3 regions of the Providencia sp. 6390 genome follow, and region 2 is predicted to be linked to each of the others. Evidence: riboswitches for the same ligand, from Rfam matches in the RefSeq annotation. Region 2 holds a riboswitch; each other region holds the start of a gene.
The links. A riboswitch is a leader RNA that binds a small molecule or an ion and turns the genes downstream of it on or off. The one in region 2 is predicted to bind thiamine pyrophosphate.

Region 1 (7,820 bases), on a different contig from region 2:
TCATACAGGCCGGGTCGTGAATCCATCACAAAGCCACCGGGGTTATGTTGTAGTTTCTGCTCTGTAAGATTGGGAGCAACAAACCCAAGACGATGTAACCGAGGGATATATAAATGTGAAAAGGCAGCAACTGAGCCACCCATACGATCGACAACCAGCCCCGTAACGGTAGATCGTTCTTGCAAGAAGGCCATTAAGTCCGTTTTTTCAAAAATACGATGGACTAAAATACAGTCCTGAATATTGTAATGAGCAAGTGCTGGCTTATCGTGTTGAAAACGACGATTGATTTCATCCATGCGATCATAAGGGCTATCAATGGCTTTTCCTTCACCTAATAATGTTTGAGCAACAGATTCAAGGCTAAAAGAAGGAAAATTCCATGTTGCGGCTTTTAAAGCATCGATACCATCAATAATCAAACGGCCTTCCGCTGATGCGAAAAATACCCCTTGTTTGAAACCATGTTCACGCCATTCTAATTTTTTACCTTGGCGACCAAATAGCAGTGGGATGCCATAACGCTCAGCATGTTTCTGTAGGACATTTAAATCAAACTGGATCAGGTTCCACCCAATAATGGCATCAGGATCATATTGCTGCATCCATCCATTAAGCTTGTCAATTAATTGTGGGCGACTATTAACATAAACTAATCGATGCCCATTGTTGAGTGCAGGACCTTGCTCTGGCCCTAACATAAACACGACATCATCACCACAGCCTGATAAGCCAATTGAATACAGCTCGCCATGTTGGCTGGTTTCGATATCTAAAGAGACTGCTTTAATGGTAGGACGATAATTTTCACAGGGTTTGAGTTTATATTCACCCCGCTGATTACGTGAAAACCAAACGGGGGCGGTAATAAAGCGCTCCATAAGATAACGTTCACAAGGGCGAATGTCGGTTTCAAGCAGTGAAATACCAAGTTCTAGGCAATTTTTATCTAAATTTTGTATCTGACGATATTGGGCGCTATAGATAGCGTAAACTTTTTCACGTTGAAAATCGGTCAGTTCAACAGGTCGGTAAGTGATATTGGTTTGCCCATCGAGTAAGTGTTTTATTTTTGGCAATGATGATTGAGGCAGAAACGCAACGGCTTGTTGATAGGGAACCGTCACTTTACGCGGGCCATTATCGGTGATCAACCAATAACTCACCTCAACGCCTTGGCGAGTATCTTTCCAATGGCGACTAATAATGAAGCCTTTTTCAGCAGGAGACATAAATTGAGGCATAGCTGGCTCGCATACAAAATCAACGAACCTACTATACGACAATGGTGGGTATTTATACAGTATTTTTTGTGATACCAAGTAACTCAGAGGCGGAACTTTTCCCTTGTAATAAGCCCTCAGTGCTACCATCATAGGCAATAATACCATTGGCAATCACGAGTGTTCTAGGGGCTATCTGTAAGGCATCTTCAACATTATGAGAGACCATCACTAAGGTGATACTTTTTGCTTGGCAAATCTCATCAAGCAACAACAGCATTTCGTTACGCAGAGCAGGGTCTAAGGCAGAAAAGGGTTCATCAAGCAGTAAAATCGGCTGCTGGCGGATCAGGCAACGTGCCAAAGCCGCTCGTTGTCGTTGCCCACCAGAGAGCTGAGCAGGGAGCCTATCAAGGAACTCATAAAGGCTAACTTGAGCAGCAATTAATTCAACTTGTTGTATTTGTGGTGGACTTAATCGTAAACCTGGATGTAGGCCTAAACCAATATTCTGTCTCACTGTTAAATGAGAGAATAGATTGTTTTCCTGAAATAACATCGAAACAGGGCGTTTTGCCGGAGGGGTAAAGGTGTGATCGGTGCCATTCAAATAAATTGTGCCACTTTTGGCAAATTGGAACCCGCTAATTAAGCTCAGTAAAGTGCTTTTTCCTGCTCCACTTGGCCCCATAACAGCAACTCGTTCACCTGCTTGGATAGCAAAATCAAACTGCATGTTTAGGTTGTCATACTGGTAATTTAGTTTAGTTAATTTAATCACGCTGTTTCCCTGATATGCGCTCAAGTAGGCTGAATAAGCCAAAACACAACAAAAGAAGCACCATCGCCGTGACGGCACCATCATTGGTACGATAAGCCCCAATTTGCTGATACAGGTAATAAGGTAGGGTGCGGAAGTCATCATTACCAAATAAAGCGACCACGCCAAAATCACCAATTGAAATTACACAAGCAAAAGCAAGGGCTTGGGCTAATGGTTTTTTTAATGCTTTTAACTCAATGATCCACAGTCGATTGAATCCACTGATAGCTAATGAATGGCATAGTGGATTATAACGCTCTGCCAGATCACGCATTGGGTTTTCGAGCACTTTTAATGCATAAGGGATAGCGAGTAATGCGTTGGTCATGATCACTAATGCATAAGGGGATTCAGGAATGCCTATTGTTTCATTGAATAGAATAAAAAAACCTGTCGCAAGAACAATGCCAGGCATGGCTAAAATGATCAATCCGCTCAATTCCATCGCCTGTCCAAGTTTGATAGCGCGACGCAAGCGTAATTCACGGCTACTCCATAGCAGCATCACTGTTAACAATACACATAATGTACCTGCACAAATAGCAATAAATAGAGAGGTTGAAGCGGCTTGCCACAGTGCTGATTGACTTAGTACTTCAAATAGTCGCCCATTTAAGCCATCTAAAACAATCGCCAGTAGAGGTGGAATTAATAGCAATATTGCTGCTGTGATAATGATGGTATCGCGAATACGACGAAAATAGTTATCAGCAGGATCATACCAATAATTATTTTGGCTGTGGCCAATTGAAAATAAGCTATTTATTTTTTGACTAAAGAACATTAAACCGATGCAGAAAAATAGTTGGATCAAGGCCAAAATGGCGGCTCTGCCAAGATCAAAATCATAACTGAGTGCCTGATAAATAGCTAATTCTATTGTGGTTGCCGCGGGCCCTCCCCCTAAAGCCAATACTGTCGCAAAGCTTGCAAAACATAGCATAAAAATCAGTGATGCTGTGGGTAGCATTTGCCGACGTAAATAAGGCCACTCTAAAATGCGAAATTGTTGCCACTCGTTAAGCCCTAATTGAGCAGCAATTTGTCGTTGCTCAATGGAAATATTCTCAAGCGACTGTAAGAGCATACGTGTTGCTAATGGCATATTAAAAAATATGTGAGCAAGTAATATGCCTTTGAGGCCATAGGGAGTAAATTGATATTCAAACCCAATCAAATGATAGAGTTGAGCCAGCCAGCCCGTTTTACCATAAACAGATAAAATACCAAATACTGCAACTAAAACGGGCAACACTAATGTCATGGCACAAAGACGTAACAACAGTGTTCGCCCGATGAAGCGCCGGCGGAATAGTGCGCGAGCCAATAAAATTGCGGGAAAAACTGAAAATATAGCAGATAAAAAAGCCTGCCAAAATGTAAAGCCAATGACATGCCATAAGTAGCTATCGTTGAAAATATCACCGATGGCTATTTCGGGTGAAAAAATACACAATGCGCCGAAAGCGAGCAATGCAACTGTGATTAACAAACCAGAGGCCAGTGCCCCTGGGATCAGCGATTTATTCATTAGCGAGTGACAGCTGACTGCCATAAACGAACCCATTCTTGACGGTATTTCGCAACTTCTTGTGCACTAAATTGTAATGATTTTTTCGGCATCGGTAGTGAGTTATATACCTCTGGGAGGGGGATATCGATCACTGGATACATCCAGTTGGTCGTCGGTAATGTACTTTGGAAATCAGGGGTTAACATAAACTGTAAGAACTGTTTGGCGAGCTCAGGTTGGGCGCTGTTTTTGAGCCGTGCGGCAACTTCTACTTGCATATAATGCCCTTCCTCAAACAAAGCGGCAGCATAGTTGTCTTTGTGATCGTTTAACATTTGATAGCCCGGTGATGAGGTATAGCTAAGAACAAAATCACCTTCGCCTTTTAAAAATAGCCCATACGCTTCGCTCCAACCTTTAGTGACAGTTAACGTTTTGTTGGCCATTTTTTTCCATGCATCTACAGATTGATCACCATAGAGTTTTTCAATCCACAATAGCAGGCCTAACCCGGGGGTACTGGTTCTTGGGTCTTGGTAAATAATTTTCCACGGCTGATTGCTATTTAATAGCTCATTCATACTTTTTGGTGGGTTAGGGATCTTGTTTGTGTCGTAGATAAAAGCAAAATAGCCATAATCATAAGGAATAAACGTTGAACTATTCCATTCGATAGGTAATTTCAGCGCTTGTGTGTTGATATCGGCAGCGGCAAACAAACCCGTACTTTCCGCTGAATCAATCAGGTTATTATCAAGACCAAGTACGATATCAGCTTTGCTTTTTTTTCCTTCCATACGAAGACGATTGAGCAAGGCAACGCCATCGCCAAGTGATACAAGTTTTAGTTCACAGTTACATTGTGCTTCGAAATTCTTTTTTATTTGTGGTCCGGGACCCCATTCAGCTGCAAAAGAGTCATAAGTGTAAACAGTCAGAGTGGGTTTTTCGGCCCAAGCGAGATGTGTAAAGCTAACGGTTGTTAATGTAATTAATGCGCCAAAGAGTGATTTTTTTAACATTTTTGTTCCTGCGTGAGAGTAAAAGCTACACAGGATTTGAGAGGGAACCATGGCGTTAAACGCTGACGGTAGCTCAAATCCCTACGCCGGTATTGCCCGGATCAGGTTCTACGGGTTAATTCTCAGCCTATATAATTTTGGCACCCCGTTGAGACAGTCGCTATTGTAGTGCCTTTGTGCATATCTGCAAACTCTATTGATATAGGTTTACCAGTTAGGGTATGTGTGAAACAATTAGCCATCTTTCAAATTTGGTTATTGAGGTAGTCTGGTGATCGATGATGATGGCTACCGCCCGAATGTAGGAATTGTAATTTGTAATCGGCAAGGGCAAGTTTTATGGGCCCGCCGCTATGGTCAACATTCATGGCAGTTTCCACAGGGGGGGATTAACCCCGGTGAATCGCCAGAACAGGCTATGTACCGTGAGTTGTACGAGGAAGTGGGCCTACAGCGTAAAGATGTTAGGTTGTTAGCTTCAACGCGCAATTGGCTGCGTTACAAATTACCCAAGCGTTTGGTGCGTTGGGATACAAAACCTGTTTGTATCGGGCAGAAACAGCGTTGGTTTTTACTACAACTGCAATGTAATGAAGCCGATATAAATGTTCAGCGCAGTAAATCGCCAGAATTTGATGGCTGGCGATGGGTGAGTTATTGGTACCCTGTTAGGCAAGTGGTTTCTTTCAAGCGTGAGGTCTATCGCCGCGTGATGAAGGAATTCGCACCTGTTGTGATGCCTCTACAGGAACAAAAACCAGCACAAAGACCTGCGTTTAATCATCGTAGGCGCGGAGCAAGGTAAGATCATGTTGACGCGTCTACGTGAAATTGTTGAAAAAGTCGCCATGGCGACAAGTTTAACTGAAGCGTTAGAGGTTTTGGTAAACGAAACCTGTAATGCTATGCAGACTGATGTTTGCTCTATTTACTTAGCTGACCATTCACGTCAATGTTACTACTTAATGGCAACCCGCGGGTTGAAAAAACCTAGCGGGATCGCTATTCGCCTTGGATTTGATGAAGGTGTTGTTGGCGCTGTCGGCCGTCAATCTGAAATGCTCAATCTTGCTGATATTCGCGAGCACCCTGAATTTAAATATCTCCCTCAACTCAAAGAAGAGCGTCTAAAAGCTTTTCTTGGTGTGCCTATCGTTTACCGACGTCAACTGCTGGGTGTATTGGTTGTTCAGCAACACGAACGACGTTTCTTCAGTGAAACTGAAGAGTCGTTTATGGTGACCTTGTCCATGCAATTGGCGGTCATATTGTCTCAGGCACAAGCTAAAGGGGTATTCGGGCAATATCGCCAGAGCCGCCTGAAAGCACTCCCTGTTTCTCAAGGCATTGTGATGGCTTATGGCTGGCAAGATAGCTCACAGCCTTCCTTAGAGAGTATTTGTGAAGCGACGGCACTCAATCAAAATATCGAAAAGCAACGGCTTATCACTGCGATTGAAAATGCTGCCTCAGAATGTCGACGCCTGAGCAAGCGCTTTATTGCCAACTCGCAAAAAGAAAGCGCAGCAATTTTCGATCTCTATAACCATTTACTTCATGATCCACAATTAAAAAAACGTTTATTTGACGCTATTGAGCAAGGCTCAGTGGCTGAATGGGCAGTTAAAACAGTTATTGAGGATTATGTCGAACAATTTTCTCGTTTGCGCGATCTGTATCTGAGAGAAAGAGGGGCCGATCTCCGAGCTTTGGGGCAACGTTTATTATTTCATTTAGATGATAGTTTGACGTCAGTTGATCAATGGCCTGAAAGTTTTATTTTAGTTGCCGATGAGTTAAGTGCTAGCGTGTTGGCAGACATGCCACTTGAACAACTTGTTGGGGTGATTGTACGTGATGGTGCGACACATTCACATTCGGCTATTTTGATTCGAGCAATGGGGATCCCTGCGATTATGGGAGCGGATATTGACCCCTCATTGCTTCACAACCGTTTTCTGATCCTAGACGGCTATCGTGGTGAAGTTTTCATTGAGCCTGAAAATATTATCGTCCAAGAATACAAGCAAATCATTGCTGAGGAGAATGTTCTCAGTCAGTTAGCTGAAGGGGCGCTCGAGCAAGACGCGACATTAAAAAATGGTGAGTCGGTTCATATTCACCTTAACGCAGGGTTAAGTCCTCGTTATGAGCAACAAATCAATGTGGCTGTAGATGGTGTGGGACTCTATCGTACAGAGTTGCCTTTTATGTTACATAATGGCTTTCCATCAGAAGATGAACAAAAACAACTATACCAAGAAGTGTTGCAGTTATTTACTGATAAACCTGTGGTGCTTAGAACATTAGACATCGGTGCTGATAAACAACTGCCTTATATGCCTATCAGTGAAGAAAACCCATGTTTAGGTTGGCGTGGGATCCGTGTGATGTTAGATCAACCTGAAATTTTCTTGATCCAACTTAGAGCAATGTTGCACGCAAATATTGAGACACAAAATCTACGCATATTGTTACCGATGATCACTAGTATCAATGAGGTGGATGAAGCGCTTAGATTAATTAAGCGAGCCAATGATGAAGTCTGTTTGGCGACAGGGCAAACGCTATTAATGCCAAAAATAGGGGTGATGTTTGAAGTTCCCTCTTTATTGTTTCTCCTTCCAGAGTTAAAAAAACGTATAGATTTTATTTCAATTGGCACAAACGATTTAACTCAATATCTGCTGGCGGTTGATCGTAATAATACCCATGTTGCTGCTATTTACGATAATTTACACCCATCGATGCTGCGATTTTTGGCTAAAGTTAATGAAGAGTGCCGTCGCCTGGATTTGGCGGTTAGTGTATGTGGCGAAATGGCAGGACAACCTCTTGGGGTGATGGCGCTGATTGCGCTTGGCTACCGCTCTTTAAGCATGAGTGGGAGAAGTGTTCCTAGAGTGAAATACCTTATTCGTGGCCTTCATGCAGGTAAAGTTGAAAAGCTGCTTCCTGAAATTTTAGCAGCAGAAACGAGTGATAACATTCGGCAAATAATTAGTCTATTTATGGAAAAAAATGGGCTTGGTGGTTTTGTTCGTGGTGGGATCTAATCTGTCTTACTTTCCCTTCGCATAAGCTATGTTATGATGCGCAATCTGACTATTAACAAATAGTCCCTGTTTGTCAGCAGCCGTTAGGGTTTGTGCAATAAACAAAGAAAACCAATTTACTGATTTTTGGCTGATAATTTTAATAGGGAAAATCACACTTTTATCCCATTTCTTCAGCAACCT
Region 2 (7,820 bases):
ACCGTTATTGAATGGGGGCTCAAGTACCATCAATTGCCCTCCAAAACCGACCGCACTACCACTCACTAATGTTGTATTAGCGATGACACATGCTGCATTGACTGCATGACGAGTTGCCATGTTATCGCAACAATCGAGTACTAAATCGACTTGCCTAACTAAAGGCAGTAAGGTTTTAGCATCGAGTTTTTGTTGTAGAACATGTGTTTTAACTAAAGGGTTCAACTGCTGGAGGCGCTCAGCAGCGAGTTTCGCTTTCGATTGTGGAATGTTATTGCTACTGTAAAGCACTTGTCTTTGCAGATTAGAAATATGCAACTCATCGTGATCGGCAAGCCATAATTCACCGACACCCGCTGCCGTTAAATACAACGAAGCAGGAGAGCCTAAGCCTCCTAGCCCAACAATTAATACTTTACTCGCTTTGAGTTTAGCTTGTCCTTCAGGACCAACATCTTCGAGCAATAACTGACGACTATAACGCATAAATTCGTGATCATTTAACATGATATGCTCCTTGAATTAACCGATCGGCTTGATGAAACAAACGATCGGCCTGATCCAGGTAATCAGTGATTTTCCACCAGCTGCAATAAGGTTTTTGTCGCTGCTAGCCAGTCATCCGCTTTGGTAATCGCGCTAACTAGCGCGACACTACCCACTCCAGTAGCGAGAACGGCTGGTACCTTATCGATAGAGATCCCTCCGATAGCCACTGTGGGATAATCAGGGGTTGCCTCAACCATCGATTTTAGTGTTGCTAACCCTTGCGGTGATGATGGCATCGCCTTGGTTTCGGTAGGAAAAATATGACCCATTGCGATATAAGAAGGGCGCACTGATTTAGCGATAGCGAGCTCATGTTCATCATGTGTTGAAATACCTAAGCGCAGCCCCGCTTGATGTATCGCTACAAGGTCTGTTGTCTCAAGATCTTCTTGTCCTAGATGAACGCCATAAGCCCCAAGCTCAACGGCTAATTGCCAATAATCATTGATGAATAATCGTGCATTGTGTTGTTTTCCTAGCACAATGGCTTGTTGGATCTCATCACGGACTTCATCATTTTGTTTGTCTTTAATGCGCAATTGGATGGTGGTAACACCTGCATTGAGCAGGCGTTCGATCCATTCAACAGAGTCCACAACAGGGTATAAACCGAGATGCTGTTCTGTGGGTGGGAAAGGCGTGTTAGGCAATTTTTTCATCAGTCATTACCTCTGCACTGTGATACAGCTCGCTACCATGAGCACGGAATGCTTCAGACATTTGTTCCATGCCAGCTTCTTTTTTTGCCGCATAATCACGAACTTCTTGTGAGATTTTCATCGAGCAGAATTTAGGCCCACACATAGAACAGAAATGCGCTACTTTGCCTGAAGCTTGCGGTAGCGTTTCATCATGATAGGCACGTGCCGTGTCAGGATCTAAAGCAAGGTTGAACTGGTCTTCCCAACGGAATTCAAAACGTGCTTTAGACATCGCATTATCACGGATCTGTGCACCGGGGTGGCCTTTAGCAAGGTCGGCGGCATGAGCGGCTATTTTGTAAGTAATCAGTCCTTGTTTGACATCCTCTTTATTCGGTAGCCCTAAGTGTTCTTTCGGCGTGACATAACACAGCATTGCACAACCAAACCAGCCAATCATTGCCGCACCAATACCCGATGTGAAATGATCATAACCCGGTGCAATATCGGTGGTGAGTGGGCCGAGTGTATAAAAAGGTGCTTCATGACAGTGTTCCAATTCTTCAGTCATGTTGCGGCGGATCATTTGCATGGGTACATGCCCTGGGCCTTCGATCATCACTTGAACATCGTATTCCCAAGCGATTTTAGTCAACTCGCCTAATGTATGTAGCTCCGCAAATTGCGCTTCATCATTGGCATCTTGAATAGAGCCGGGGCGTAATCCATCACCGAGTGACAGTGAGACATCATAAGCGGCGCAAATCTCACAAATTTCACGGAAGTTTTCATATAAAAAGTTCTCTTGGTGATGTGATAGGCACCATTTCGCCATAATCGAGCCGCCACGAGAAACAATACCTGTCAGACGTTTTGCAGTCATGGGGACATAACGCAATAGTACGCCTGCATGGATCGTAAAGTAGTCGACACCTTGCTCTGCTTGTTCAAGTAGTGTATCGCGGAACATCTCCCATGTGAGATTTTCAGCAACACCATTCACCTTTTCTAACGCTTGGTAGATAGGAACAGTACCGATTGGCACAGGGCTGTTACGTAAAATCCATTCACGAGTTTCATGGATATAACGACCAGTAGACAGATCCATCACAGTATCTGCGCCCCAACGCGTCGACCAAATCAGTTTTTCAACTTCTTCCTCAATGGAAGAAGTGACCGATGAGTTACCGATATTGGCGTTCACTTTGACTAAAAAGTTACGACCAATAATCATCGGTTCAGATTCAGGGTGATTGATGTTGGCTGGAATGATGGCGCGGCCTGCTGCTACTTCTTGGCGAACAAACTCAGGGGTAATGTTTTCAGGTAAATTAGCGCCAAAGCCTTGGCCAGGGTGCTGTTGAAGTAATACTTCACCGCGAATACGCTCGCGCCCCATATTTTCACGAATGGCAATAAATTCCATTTCTGGGGTGATGATACCTTTGCGTGCGTAGTGCAGTTGAGTTACACACTGACCAGCGATTGCTTTTAAAGGCTGTGGGCGATGATTAAAACGTAAATGATCTAGTCCTGCATCGGCTAAGCGCTGTTGGGTAAAGTCAGAGCTGAGACTATCAACTTGGGTGGTATCATTTCTTTCGCGTATCCAAGTCTCACGAATTTTATTTAATCCTTTATGAACGTTCAGTTCGGAAGCTGGGTCACCATAAGGGCCTGATGTATCATAAACAGGGACTGGCTCGTTATCTTCAAGTTGCGGGTTGTCTTTATCACCACCGACTAAGGTTTGAGATAGCTGGATTTCACGCATAGGAACCTGAATATCATCCCTTGAACCCGTCAGGTAGATGCGTTGTGAATTCGGAAATGAAACACCAGAAATGGTATTGATGAAGTCTTCAGCTGCATCACGTTGTTGTTTACGCGTACGCGCAGGTGCCGCTTTTGGCGAAAGATCGGTCGTAGGGATAACATTATTTTGGGACATAGCAATTTCCTGACATTGTCACGAGCAAATATATTGCTCTGGTTTATCGTAAGAAAGTTGCTTGTCTGGAGTCGGATGGAGTAATGGTAAGACGTTGCGTTTTAATTTTGCTGTGTTGTTAGTTTCGCCGTGTTGCTCGTTTTTTCATCAACCTAAATGTGAGGGCGAAATAACCAAAATTGGACGCTAAAAGATTACTCTTGTTCCCTTCGCAGGTATTAACCCGATCAGGTTCCGCGGATCCCGAATTAACGGTCTCAGCTCGTGATTGAATCACTGAGCACTCCGACAAGAAGTTCCAGTATAATTAGCTTTATAAAAACTACAAGCTTACTTGTACGCTAATAATATTTGGTTAAGGCTAAAGCTGCCACGTATACTGTCGCCAGTTATTTTCTGCGGCGGCTTGCTGTAGTTTTTGATCGCCATTGACAATAAACACTTCATCGGAAAATTGGCACATTGGTAGATCATTGGTAGAGTCGGTGTAAAAATAACAATAGGCATCGGTGATTGGCTGGTGGCTGATCCACTGTAATAGACGTTTAACTTTGCCTTGCTTAAAGGTTGGAATACCTTCAATTTCAGTGGTGTAGCAACCATTTTGTTGTTTGATATCGATACCCATAGCCACGTCAGCACCAAAGCGTTGAGCGATCTTTTTGACAATAAATGAAACCGTTGCGGAGATCACAATGATTGGGATCTGCTGCTGCCGATAGTGATCTAGGGTGCGGATCCCGTCAGGGTACATGCGTGGGACGATCACCTCATCGATAAAATTGTCTAGCCACAGATCAATTTGTTGAACGGTGATACCTGATAGCGCCTGTAAGCTAAAACGCAGGTAAGTCGCCATATCAAGCGTGCCTGCATTATATTGAGCCATCATCTGTTTGTCGGCCTCAACAAAACGAGGGTCAGTAATCACTTGCTTATCCCACAGGTATTGAGTCCACAATACGCTGCTATCTCCTTCGATTAAGGTGTCATCTAAATCAAAAACAGCCAATTTGTTTTGCATTGTGTTCCTTTCTATTGCTGCTAACTGAGCGCACGAATTTCATTTTTATTAAACATTAACTCAAGGCGTGTGCCTGGCTCAAATAAACGCTCTGACGAGCGGTTAAGTAAGTCGACTGTCATATTACCCGCTTGGGTATTAACTGAGTAACGAATAATATTGCCCAACAACTGATGATCGAGAATGATGGCATCAACAGGGTGTGAAATATGATCGCCATAGTGACGTCCTGCTTCTTTAACATAGATGGATTCAGGGCGAATAGCGAGTGTGCCTTGTAAATTAAGCCCCAATAAGGCATTGGCTTTGTCGGCTTCAACAAGGTTATAGTTACCCATAAAACGGGCCACAAACTCACTTGCCGGCTGAGTGTAAATATTTTCAGCCGTATCGCTCTGGATAATTGCCCCTTTATTCATTAAAAAGATGCGATCAGACATGATCATCGCTTCATCTTGATCATGAGTAACAAAAATAGTGGTAAGCTTAAGTTCGCGTTGAATATGGCGGATCTGTTGGCGCAAGTGTTTACGAATACGTGCATCCAGTGCAGAAAGTGGCTCATCAAGTAATAATATTTGTGGCTTCATCACTAACGCACGAGCTAAGGCAACGCGCTGACGTTGACCACCAGAAAGTTGATGAGGGAATTGTTGTTCTTTACCCTGTAGTTCGACCATCTCTATCACTTCAGCAACCGCTTTCTTGCGTTCGCTGCTATCCACTTTGCGCATTTTTAAACCAAAGGCAATATTGTCTTCAACGGTCATGTTTGGAAACAGTGCATAACTTTGAAACACCATACCCACGCCGCGCTGTTGGGCGGCTTGTTGGGTAATATTTTTGCGGTTGATATAAAGCTCACCATTATCAGGTTGTTCAAGACCCGCAATACAACGCAATAATGTCGACTTTCCACAGCCGCTTGGCCCTAATAGGGTAATAAATTCACCTTTTTCAATGGTAAATTGAATGTTCGAGAACACTTGGTTTGGGCCGAATGATTTACTCAAATTTTCAGCAATCACATAACTCATTATTCATCTCCAGAACGGCTCATACGAGTCGCTAGCCAAGTCAGTAGCAAGGTAAATAGGAAATAAGACATCACTAACGCAGAGGTAAAGTGACCACTGGTTTGACGCATATTGAATAGGTAGATTTGTAGCGTTTCATAACGGGTGCCGACTAAAATATTGGCAAACACAAATTCACCCATTAAAAATGAAAATGAAATCAGCAAGGAAACTAATAATCCTTTGCGGATATTTGGCAATATAATCAATAAAAAGGCTTTAAAAGTACTTGCTCCTAACAAATGTGCCGCATCCATCAGGTCATGCAAGTTAATACCTTGGAAACTATTTGCTAGCGCGCGGTACATAAAAGGTAATGTGATGGTGAAGTAAGTTCCAATCAGGATCCACGGCGTACCAACTAACATAAAAGGTTCATCGGCGAAAATTTGCAATAACCCAACGGAGGAAACGACAGGTGGGATCGCAAATGGAAGGATAATCAATAAGTCCATCAATCCTTTTAGTTTAGGGAATCGATAGAACACAGCGAATGTCATTGGTAAGATAACTAAAGTACTGACTAGTAATGTACCGAAACAAATCACCAATGAGCGCCCAAAAGCGAGCAAGAATCGCGGATCTTGCCACAGTTGTAGATACCATTTTAAAGACAAAGCATCAGGTAATATGGTGGCTCCCCACTGTGTTGCAATCGAATAAACAAATGTTGCAACAATCGGTAAGGCAAGCAAACTTGCCACACTAATCAGAATCAATTTGTGCAACCAAAGCCCTGAGTTATGGCTGTTTTTTGTTGTGAGACTATGACTTGGCATGGTAGCTCCGTTTTAGCAGCCAATGATGGATCGCAGTGATAAAACCAAGGATCATGATCAGCAGTACCGATAACGCAGCAGCCATATTGGGTTCTAAATAGAGATCCCCTGAGACAAGGCTAGCGATACGGATGGTCACAAGGTTGTAATTACCGCTTGTCAGTGCATACGTACTTGCATAAGCACCGACTGCATTGGCGACTAAGATAATAAATGTCCCCAATAATGCAGGAGCAATGACAGGGATGCCCACTTTGCACCAATAAGAAAACTTGCTGGCCCCCATCGTTTTGGCGGCATCTTCCCACTCGGGTTTTAAAGCATCAAATGCAGGGTAAAGAAGTAAAATCCCTAGAGGGATTTGGAAGTAGATATACAGAACCATCAGCCCACTGGCACTGTAAATATTGAAATCCTCAATAATCCCCCACGCTTTAAGCTGTAGCGTTATTGCACCGTTAAACCCTAAAATAATAATAAAAGCAAAGGCTAACGGTACTCCACTAAAGTTGCTCGCCATGGTGGTGAAAGAGATCATCATACTACGTACTTTGCCCTGCATTTTATAAATTGAAAATGCCGTTACTGCTGAAACTAGTAAGCCAATGACACTACAAATAATCGATAACCACAGGGTGTTTTCAAAAGCTTGCAAGTAAAAATCGTTGCTAAAGATCTCAATATAATTAGCGAGCGACCAACTCTCTTCGTAGATAAAGCTATTCACAAACACCCAAATCATGGGGGCAATTTGAAATAGACAAAATAGAACGACAAAAGGTAGTGTTAGCAGCGCTGCTCGCCAATGGAAACGAGAGAAATATTTTTTATACATCGCTATTTTCCCTTGCTGGAGGCTTGCTTGCTGGTAGCGAGCACTGATGTCAGCCATTAATTGTCTCCTGCCAATAGCTCGTCACAGATTTTTTTATCTGCATAATCAATACCCAGTAGGGCACAAATCGTTCCACAAAGCGCGGTTTGCTCGACACGGCATTCTGTATGGTGTGAAAATTGCTCGCCAATAACAAATAAAGGAACTGAGCGCTCTTCGGGGAGTGTGCCGCCGTGGCTATGGTCATTATTCATTCCATGATCACTGGTAATGATGACTTGATAATTTTGTGCAATCCATGTCGGTAAATAATTGGCTAGGATGATATCTGCTTTGCGTGCACTATTACGGTATTGTGACGAATCTAGCCCAAACTTATGACCAGCATCATCAATATTCATTGGGTGAATAAGTAAAAAGTCGGGTGAGTACTGAGTGCGTAGGTATTCAGCATCAATAAATAAGTGGTCATCAGGGTAATGATCAGCTTGGTAAAAGCAGCCATGTTGAATGGCTAGTTGTTTATCATTGGTAAAGCGATCTCGCGTAGCAACAAAAGGAGCTCGATTGTACAACTCACTGACCCAATAATAGGCCGCTGCTGCTGTCGTTTTTCCTGCTTTTTGTGCTAGCGAAAAAATACTGTCAAAGTGGGAACGTCGCACAATTTCATTGTTAACAATACCGCTATTAACAGGTGCTATGCCAGTAAGTATGCACTCATATAACGGACGCGACATGGATGGGAGCTCACACTCCATTTTATATAGCGTTGCTCGGTCAGCTTCGATTAGGCCATTAAGATAGCCCATACAATGATGGGCTACTTGATAGCTCAGGCCGTCGAGAACAACAAGTATGACTTTATCAGACATGAGACTATGAATTCCTAAATATGCTTTATTGCTGATGGATTAGCACTTGCTGTTGCCACATTTTTGGTAAAGTGCGAGAGGATTTTTCCC
Region 3 (7,820 bases), on a different contig from region 2:
GATTACCTTCAAGCTGCAGGATACCAACCTTCACTATTACAACGAGGCGATGAGGTGATTGGTTATGTCAAACAACACCAACCAGACATCATCCTACTCGATCTTATGCTACCTGGCATGGATGGATTAACCATCTGCCGTGAATTACGCAAGTTTTGTGAAATCCCCATTATTATGGTCACCGCTAAGACTGAAGAAATAGATCGCTTACTTGGTTTAGAGATTGGCGCTGATGATTATATTTGTAAACCTTTTAGTCCTCGCGAAGTCGTTGCACGAGTAAGAACTATTTTACGTCGCTGCCAACGCATCGTGACACCAAATAAAAATAAAACTCAGTTAGTTATTGATGAAAGCGCATTTCAAGTACGCTATGGTGAACAACAGCTTGAGCTAACCCCAGCAGAATTCCGGTTAGTAAAGTTTTTGTCGGATAATTCAGGAACTGTATTTTCACGCGATCAACTGCTCGATATTTTGTATGACGACCACCGTATTGTCACAGATAGAACGATTGATAGCCACGTCAAAAACCTGCGCCGTAAACTCGAATCACTTGATAATGAAAAAACCTTTATTCGTTCTATTTATGGTTTAGGTTATCGATGGGATGAGGTGTAATTTGCAGGTTCTATATCAGTACAATTTGTAGGGAATACTTTAATTTTTTCGCAAACGGCGCTAAAATCAGCCCCCTTAAAAAGTCTTCCTCCTCAAGAGGAAGTCAGGCTGCTCACAAACGTATTCTGTTTGACAGCAGTCGTTAGGGTTTTGAAAATCAATTTATTGATTTTCGGCTGATAACACGGAGCAGGAAAAACCTCGCTTTTATCCCGCTTCGTCAACAACCTCACTTCCTCATTATGCAGGAAGTACTGACTTGACATCAGACTGAGAACAAACATGTTTACTCCAGAATTATTATCACCAGCAGGTTCTTTAAAGAACATGCGTTATGCTTTCGCGTATGGCGCAGATGCCGTTTACGCAGGCCAGCCACGTTATAGTCTTCGCGTACGTAATAACGAGTTCAATCATGAAAACCTTGCCAAAGGGATCCAAGAAGCACATGACCTCGGCAAAAAATTCTATGTTGTGGTGAATATCGCACCTCACAATGCAAAGTTAAAAACTTTTATTCGTGATTTGACACCTGTCATTGAAATGGGCCCTGATGCACTGATTATGTCCGATCCGGGATTGATCATGATGGTACGTGAAGCATTTCCTGAAATGGATATTCATTTATCGGTACAAGCAAACGCAGTGAACTGGGCGTCGGTAAAATTCTGGAAACAAATGGGGCTCACTCGCGTGATTTTATCTCGTGAGCTTTCTCTCGAAGAAATCGCCGAAATCCGCAAACAAGTTCCTGACATCGAGCTCGAAGTGTTTGTACATGGCGCTCTTTGTATGGCTTATTCAGGGCGTTGCTTATTATCTGGTTATATTAATAAGCGTGATCCGAACCAAGGCACATGTACCAATGCTTGCCGTTGGGAATACAAAGTCGAAGAAGGTAAAGAAGATGATGTAGGCAATATCGTCCATGTCCATGAGCCGATCCCTGTCAAAAATGTTGCTCCAACATTAGGTGAAGGCGAACCAACTGATAAAGTATTTATGATTGAAGAAGCTAAACGTCCGGGCGAATATATGACCGCCTTTGAAGACGAACATGGCACTTATATCATGAACTCCAAAGATTTACGTGCCATTGAACACGTTGAAAATCTGACTCAGATGGGTGTGCACTCATTAAAAATTGAAGGTCGTACTAAATCATTCTATTACTGCGCGCGTACTGCACAAGTTTACCGTCGTGCAATTGATGATGCCGTCGCAGGTAAACCGTTTGATCCAACATTACTTTCAACCTTAGAAGGTTTAGCTCATCGCGGTTACACCGAAGGCTTTTTACGTCGCCATACTCACGATGCATATCAAACCTATGAGTATGGTTACTCCGTCTCTGAAACACAGCAATTTGTAGGTGAATTTACGGGTAAACGCATTAATGGGCTTGCAGAAGTTGATGTTAAAAACAAATTTAGCCTAGGCGATAGCTTAGAATTGATGACCCCTGCAGGCAACATTGTCTTTACACTTGACGCATTGCAAAACCGTAAAGGTGAAGCTATTGACGTTGCGCCAGGTAATGGCCATGTGGTTTATTTACCTGTACCTGATGATATAGATGTGAATTTTGGATTGTTGATCCGTAATTTAGCGGGCACAACAACTCGCTCTCCCCACCAATCAGAAGCGATAACTAACGCTTAATTAGCGACTATCAATCAGTCATTTTTAATGCTAGAAATTATCAATTTATTCAATTGAATTTCTAGCATTTTTTATTTCTTCTCATCTGAATTATCCGCAACGTAAACCTTATCAAGAATTGATAATAATTCTCAAAAATAATGCCTAGCCGTTAAAATGCATTTAATATCCATTTTTATGCAATAGATCACAACAATTAGCTATTCAATGTCGTATAGTCACTTTCGAAAATGAAGAACTAGAAAGTCATAAAGTAAGACTAGGAACCACCTCCTTGGCTGGCTCAATCTCCCTTGAGCTAGCCATTTCTTTTTTATACCCCTACAAAATATTCCAACAGCATAATCGCTCAATGTGATTATTTATTCCGATTATGGCTATACTATAAACAGTATTGTCTCATTGAAGGAATATCATGCCTACTTATAAACAACATAGCGCTCTTATTATTCTTAACGGTAAACAATCAGCCAACCCTGAATTCAGAAAAGCCGTTTACCAACTACGCGAAGAAGGCCACAATATTTTGGTGAGGATCCCTTGGGAAACCAGTGAGTTACCTATTTATCTTACTGAAGCATCCAATCAAGGTATAGAAACTATCATTGCTGGCGGTGGTGATGGCACAATAAACGCTGTTGCAAGTGCATTAATGCAGCAACCTGAAGCACTGCGCCCTGCTATCGGTATCCTCCCATTAGGAACCGCCAATGATTTTGCAACCAGTGCCAATATTCCAATGGATATTCATGCAGCCTTATCATTAGCAGTAAAAGGCAAATCATTTGCGATAGATATTGCTAGAGTCAATCATAAGTCATTTTTTATGAATATGGCGACAGGTGGTTTTGGAACGCGTATCACGACAGAAACCCCCGAGGCATTAAAATCTGCCCTCGGCGGTGCAGCCTATGTGATTAATGGATTGCTGCGCCCTGATACACTCAAAACCGATACCTGCAAAATTGAAACTGAACATTTTAGTTGGGAAGGCGAAACGTTAGTCGTTGCTGTCGGTAATGGTAGGCAAGCCGGAGGTGGACAATTGCTGACTCCTGATGCCTTAATCAACGACGGTCAATTAAATTTACTGGTTGTTCCCGCTCGTGATGTGATCCCTGCTTTACTGAGCAATTTATTCTCTAGTGAGAAAAATCAGCATTTAATTGAAAAAACAACTTGTTGGGTAAAAATTTCTTCGCCGCATAAAATGGTGTTTAATTTAGACGGAGAACCCCTTTCGGGTGAAACATTCACCTTCGAATTACTACCTGAAGCGATCCACTGCCGGTTACCACCTCAATGTGGCTTGTTATCTTAAATTTAATGATTAACATCCCCTAGACTTTTGTTAAATGGAGGAAGTCATGACTGATATTGCCAAGCTGTTAGGTTCCGAAGCATCCACTCTTTTAGACCATCGTTGCCAAACCATTCCTCGTGAAAATATTTACTTACCGGGCTCTGACTTTGTTGACCGTGTCATGATCGACAATAATCGCCCCAATAGTGTTCTTCGCTCAATGCAAACCTTGTTTAATCATGGCCGCTTAGCGGGTACAGGCTATCTTTCTATCCTTCCTGTCGACCAAGGTGTTGAGCACTCTGCAGCAGCTTCATTTGCGGCAAACCCACTCTATTTCGATCCTAAAAACATTGTTGAACTCGCAATTGAGGCTGGCTGTAATTGTGTTGCTTCCACTTATGGTGTACTGGCTTCCGTTTCACGCCGTTATGCACATAAAATTCCATTTTTAGTGAAACTAAATCATAACGAAACACTCAGTTACCCAGCTCAATACGATCAAACATTATACGCGAGCGTCGAGCAAGCTTTTGAAATGGGTGCTGTTGCTGTAGGAGCTACCATCTATTTCGGCTCAATTGAATCACGTCGTCAAATTGAAGAAATCTCTGCCGCATTTGAACGTGCACATGAACTAGGTATGGTCACTGTATTGTGGGCCTATTTACGTAACCCCGCATTTAAAAAGGATGGTGTTGATTACCATTCTAGTGCGGACTTAACCGGACAAGCTAATCATATTGCAGCAACTATTGGCGCTGATATTGTGAAGCAAAAAATGGCTGAAAATAACGGTGGCTATAAAGCCGTTGGATTTGGTCATACTGATGAACGCGTCTACACAAAGCTGACAACAGATAACCCGATTGATCTGGTTCGTTATCAATTAGCTAATTGCTATATGGGACGTGCCGGATTGATTAACTCAGGCGGCGCCGCTGGGCAGAATGACTTAAGTGAATCAGTACGCACTGCTGTTATCAATAAGCGTGCAGGTGGAATGGGGCTGATCTTAGGCCGTAAAGCCTTCAAAAAATCAATGCAAGAAGGCGTAGCACTGATTAATGCCGTACAAGATGTTTACCTCAGTAAAGAAGTCACTATTGCTTAAACCTTCTTTAATTAGCCCTCAATATTTGAGGGCTTTTTGCTTTCTTACCACCATGCATGAAAATGGTGTACAGGCCCAATACCTGAGCCGACTTCTAAACTATCTGCTTGTTCTAATGCTGCCTGTAAGTAAGCTTTTGCTTCAGAAACTGTCGTTTGCCAATCAACAAAACGTGGCCTCAAGGCAGCCAATGCTGCTGATAATGTACAGCCTGTTCCATGCGTATGGCGTGTATTGACTCTCGGTGAGGTAAAACGCCATTCACCTTCAAGAGTAATTAACCAATCAGGGCTTTCGTTGTCGCTTAAATGCCCTCCTTTCATTAACACCGCCTTACAACCCATTTTAAGTAACCGATGGCCTTGGTCTAACATTTGGCTTTCTGTATGAGCCACAGGCTCATCAAGCAATGCTGCTGCTTCAGGTAAATTAGGCGTTATCAATGAAACTAGTGGTAGCAGTTCACTCCTCATCGCATCAACTGCATCAGGAAGTAGCAATGGATCACCACTTTTCGCAACCATTACCGTATCTAAAACCACATATGGAATAGGATATTGCTTTAGCGCTTGAGCGACGACTTCAATCACTTTTTGATTAAATAACATGCCTATTTTAGCGCTATCAATACGCACATCGCTAAGGACGGATTCAAGTTGCGCAGCCACAAAACTATCAGGTAGTTCATGTACTAATTGTACACCGTGAGTGTTTTGTGCAACCAATGCTGTCATCACACTAGTGCCATAAGCGCCGAGCGCTGAAAATGTTTTCAAATCAGCTTGGACCCCTGCACCGCCCGATGGATCGGTCCCAGCAATAGTTAACGCATTGATTCTCATGAAATGTCACTCCTCAAGCACAGGGTAAGGAGCGGTCATATAGGAAGGGTTATCACTGACGCTTCCGACTTCCCTACGCTGGCATTATCCAGATCAGGTGATACGGGTGCTTCTCAGTCTTCATCGACGCCCCGAGCCAAAACTACTTGATTAGTATCGCACTTTTTTTCACAAAAAACCCCTACAAAATCACTGTGTAATAGTCAAAAAATTCTGTGGAAGATCTAAGCGGGATTTATTCCTTCCCAACAACTTCATCGAACAAAGTAAAAGGCTGATATCCACTTTGTAAGTAGGAATAATTGTCAACCAGCTGCTGAAAATCTTTACACCATAGAATTTCTTGTTTGCTTAAAGCAAATCATACGAGAGAATGAAATTCTTCAAACCCAAATCCCACACAATTCAGATAAACTCCACTATTAGATAAACTAAATTAGTGCTGTTATATCACTTCTAGGTAATCTAAAATAATTAGTAAGCATAGCGTTTCGTGAGAAATAATATTCATTCTCACAATTAATATTTAAACCTATAACATAAAACGTGCATTAACCTGAGTCGGATTTACAATGAGAGTTAACAAAAAATTGCAGCTAGCTGTAGGAACCACCTTTTTGATGGCATCCTCTATCTGCACAGCTTCATCGACCTCAACAGATCAGCCATCTGAGGGGTTATGGGATAAATTTACCCGAAATGTCAGTACCACGTGGGATTCAGATCAATATGAAGTATATCTTCCGGTATTAACATGGCATAACCGCTTTACTTACGATAAAGAAAAAACAGATAGCTATAATGAAAACCCATGGGGTTTTGGACTAGGTAAGTATCGCTACGATGAAGATAATGATTGGCATTCGTTATACGCCATGGCATTTATGGATTCACATAATAAAGTAGAGCCAATTGTAGGCTATGGTTTCCAAAAAATGTGGGTGCCAGGTGATTTGGATGGCTTTAGAATGGGGGCAGGTTTCACATTAAGTGTGACTGCAAGGGATGATTACTATTATATTCCAATCCCAGTACCACTTCCGCTGGTTTCTGTTGAATATGACAAGCTATCATTACAAGCGACTTATATACCAGGAACTTATAACAACGGTAATGTGCTATTTGCATGGTTACGTTGGCAATGGTAATGAATTAGCATATTCACAAATCAAAAATGGCCGGTGTGCATTATGTCACCGGCCATTTTATTCACTATACTCTTCATACTACAAGTCGCGGCACCTTTCGTTAATGCATAAGTGACCACGTTCACTTGTTGCCTAGCTGCATCTCGAATTATTTAGAGGATCCTAATGTGTTACTTGCGCTTTCTTGTCAGCATTTTCTTGTTTTTTAGCGCCTGAGAATTGGTAACCAACCCATAGAACTGCAATCCATACTGGCATAATTAGAACCGATATTCTTAAACCATCCATCATTAAAATGATAACTAATATCAACGCTAAAAATGCTAAACACAAATAGTTGCCGAACGGATACCAAATACTTTTAAATTTAGTTTCAATCCCTTGCCTGTTCATTTCAGCTCTAAATTTTAGGTTAGAGACACAAATCATAATCCAATTCAGTACTAGTGTTGTTACAACCAGTGTCATTAGTAGCTCGAATGCTTTACCTTCCATGATAAAATTAATCAAAATACCGCCCGATGTTGCGATCCCAGACACAATCAGTGCCATAACAGGTACGCCACCTTTGTTAATTTTTGAAAGGAATTTTGGGGCATTTTGTTGTTGAGCCAAACCAAACAGCATACGGCTAGTACAGTATGCAGCACTGTTATAAACAGAAAGTGCCGCAATCAAAATAATCACATTCAATGCGTTAGCTACTAACATGTCACCCAATTCATGGAATATCAAAACGAATGGACTAGTTTTACCATCTAAGTTAACCCATGGGTAAAGCGCTAACAGTACAGTCAAAGAACCGATATAGAAAATAAGGATACGATAAACAACTTGATTGATTGCTTTTGGAATACTTTTTTCAGGCTCTTCCGCTTCAGCTGCGGTGATCCCCACTAATTCCAACCCACCGAAAGAGAACATAATAATGGCTAATGCCATCAGTAACCCAATAAAGTCATTAGCAAAGAAACCGCCATGCTCCCATAAATTGGTAATACTGGCCTGTGGGCCACCTTTACCACTAAATAGCAAGTAACAACCAAAAATAATCATGGCGATAACTGCAATCACTTTGATGAGCGCAAACCAAAATTCTGTTTCGCCATAAGAGCGAACATTGACTAAAT

Region 1: it holds a riboswitch for thiamine pyrophosphate, as region 2 does, so the genes downstream of both, thiB (thiamine ABC transporter substrate binding subunit) here and thiC (phosphomethylpyrimidine synthase ThiC) in region 2, are expected to answer to the same signal.
Region 3: it holds a riboswitch for thiamine pyrophosphate, as region 2 does, so the genes downstream of both, thiD (bifunctional hydroxymethylpyrimidine kinase/phosphomethylpyrimidine kinase) here and thiC (phosphomethylpyrimidine synthase ThiC) in region 2, are expected to answer to the same signal.

The regions. Positions count from the first base shown of each region.
Region 1 is NZ_JBYVYL010000007.1:201,051-208,870, forward strand. Features, by position in the region: gene AC3Z9T_RS15635 (DNA polymerase II) at 1-1,244, opposite strand, end outside; gene thiQ (thiamine ABC transporter ATP-binding protein ThiQ) at 1,297-2,004, opposite strand; gene thiP (thiamine/thiamine pyrophosphate ABC transporter permease ThiP) at 1,997-3,601, opposite strand; gene thiB (thiamine ABC transporter substrate binding subunit) at 3,577-4,581, opposite strand; TPP riboswitch at 4,642-4,739, opposite strand; gene rppH (RNA pyrophosphohydrolase) at 4,853-5,386, shown strand; gene ptsP (phosphoenolpyruvate--protein phosphotransferase) at 5,391-7,637, shown strand.
Region 2 is NZ_JBYVYL010000014.1:20,698-28,517, forward strand. Features, by position in the region: gene AC3Z9T_RS20695 (HesA/MoeB/ThiF family protein) at 1-507, opposite strand, end outside; gene thiE (thiamine phosphate synthase) at 570-1,208, opposite strand; gene thiC (phosphomethylpyrimidine synthase ThiC) at 1,192-3,141, opposite strand; TPP riboswitch at 3,329-3,439, opposite strand; gene AC3Z9T_RS20710 (HAD family hydrolase) at 3,503-4,165, opposite strand; gene AC3Z9T_RS20715 (ABC transporter ATP-binding protein) at 4,186-5,202, opposite strand; gene AC3Z9T_RS20720 (ABC transporter permease) at 5,202-6,020, opposite strand; gene AC3Z9T_RS20725 (ABC transporter permease) at 6,007-6,912, opposite strand; gene AC3Z9T_RS20730 (alkaline phosphatase family protein) at 6,912-7,730, opposite strand; gene AC3Z9T_RS20735 (ABC transporter substrate-binding protein) at 7,756-7,820, opposite strand, start outside.
Region 3 is NZ_JBYVYL010000001.1:568,294-576,113, reverse strand. Features, by position in the region: gene baeR (envelope stress response regulator BaeR) at 1-621, shown strand, start outside; gene trhP (prephenate-dependent tRNA uridine(34) hydroxylase TrhP) at 904-2,283, shown strand; gene yegS (lipid kinase YegS) at 2,699-3,604, shown strand; gene fbaB (class I fructose-bisphosphate aldolase) at 3,651-4,700, shown strand; gene thiD (bifunctional hydroxymethylpyrimidine kinase/phosphomethylpyrimidine kinase) at 4,745-5,542, opposite strand; TPP riboswitch at 5,596-5,686, opposite strand; gene pagP (lipid IV(A) palmitoyltransferase PagP) at 6,115-6,690, shown strand; gene AC3Z9T_RS02775 (amino acid permease) at 6,853-7,820, opposite strand, start outside.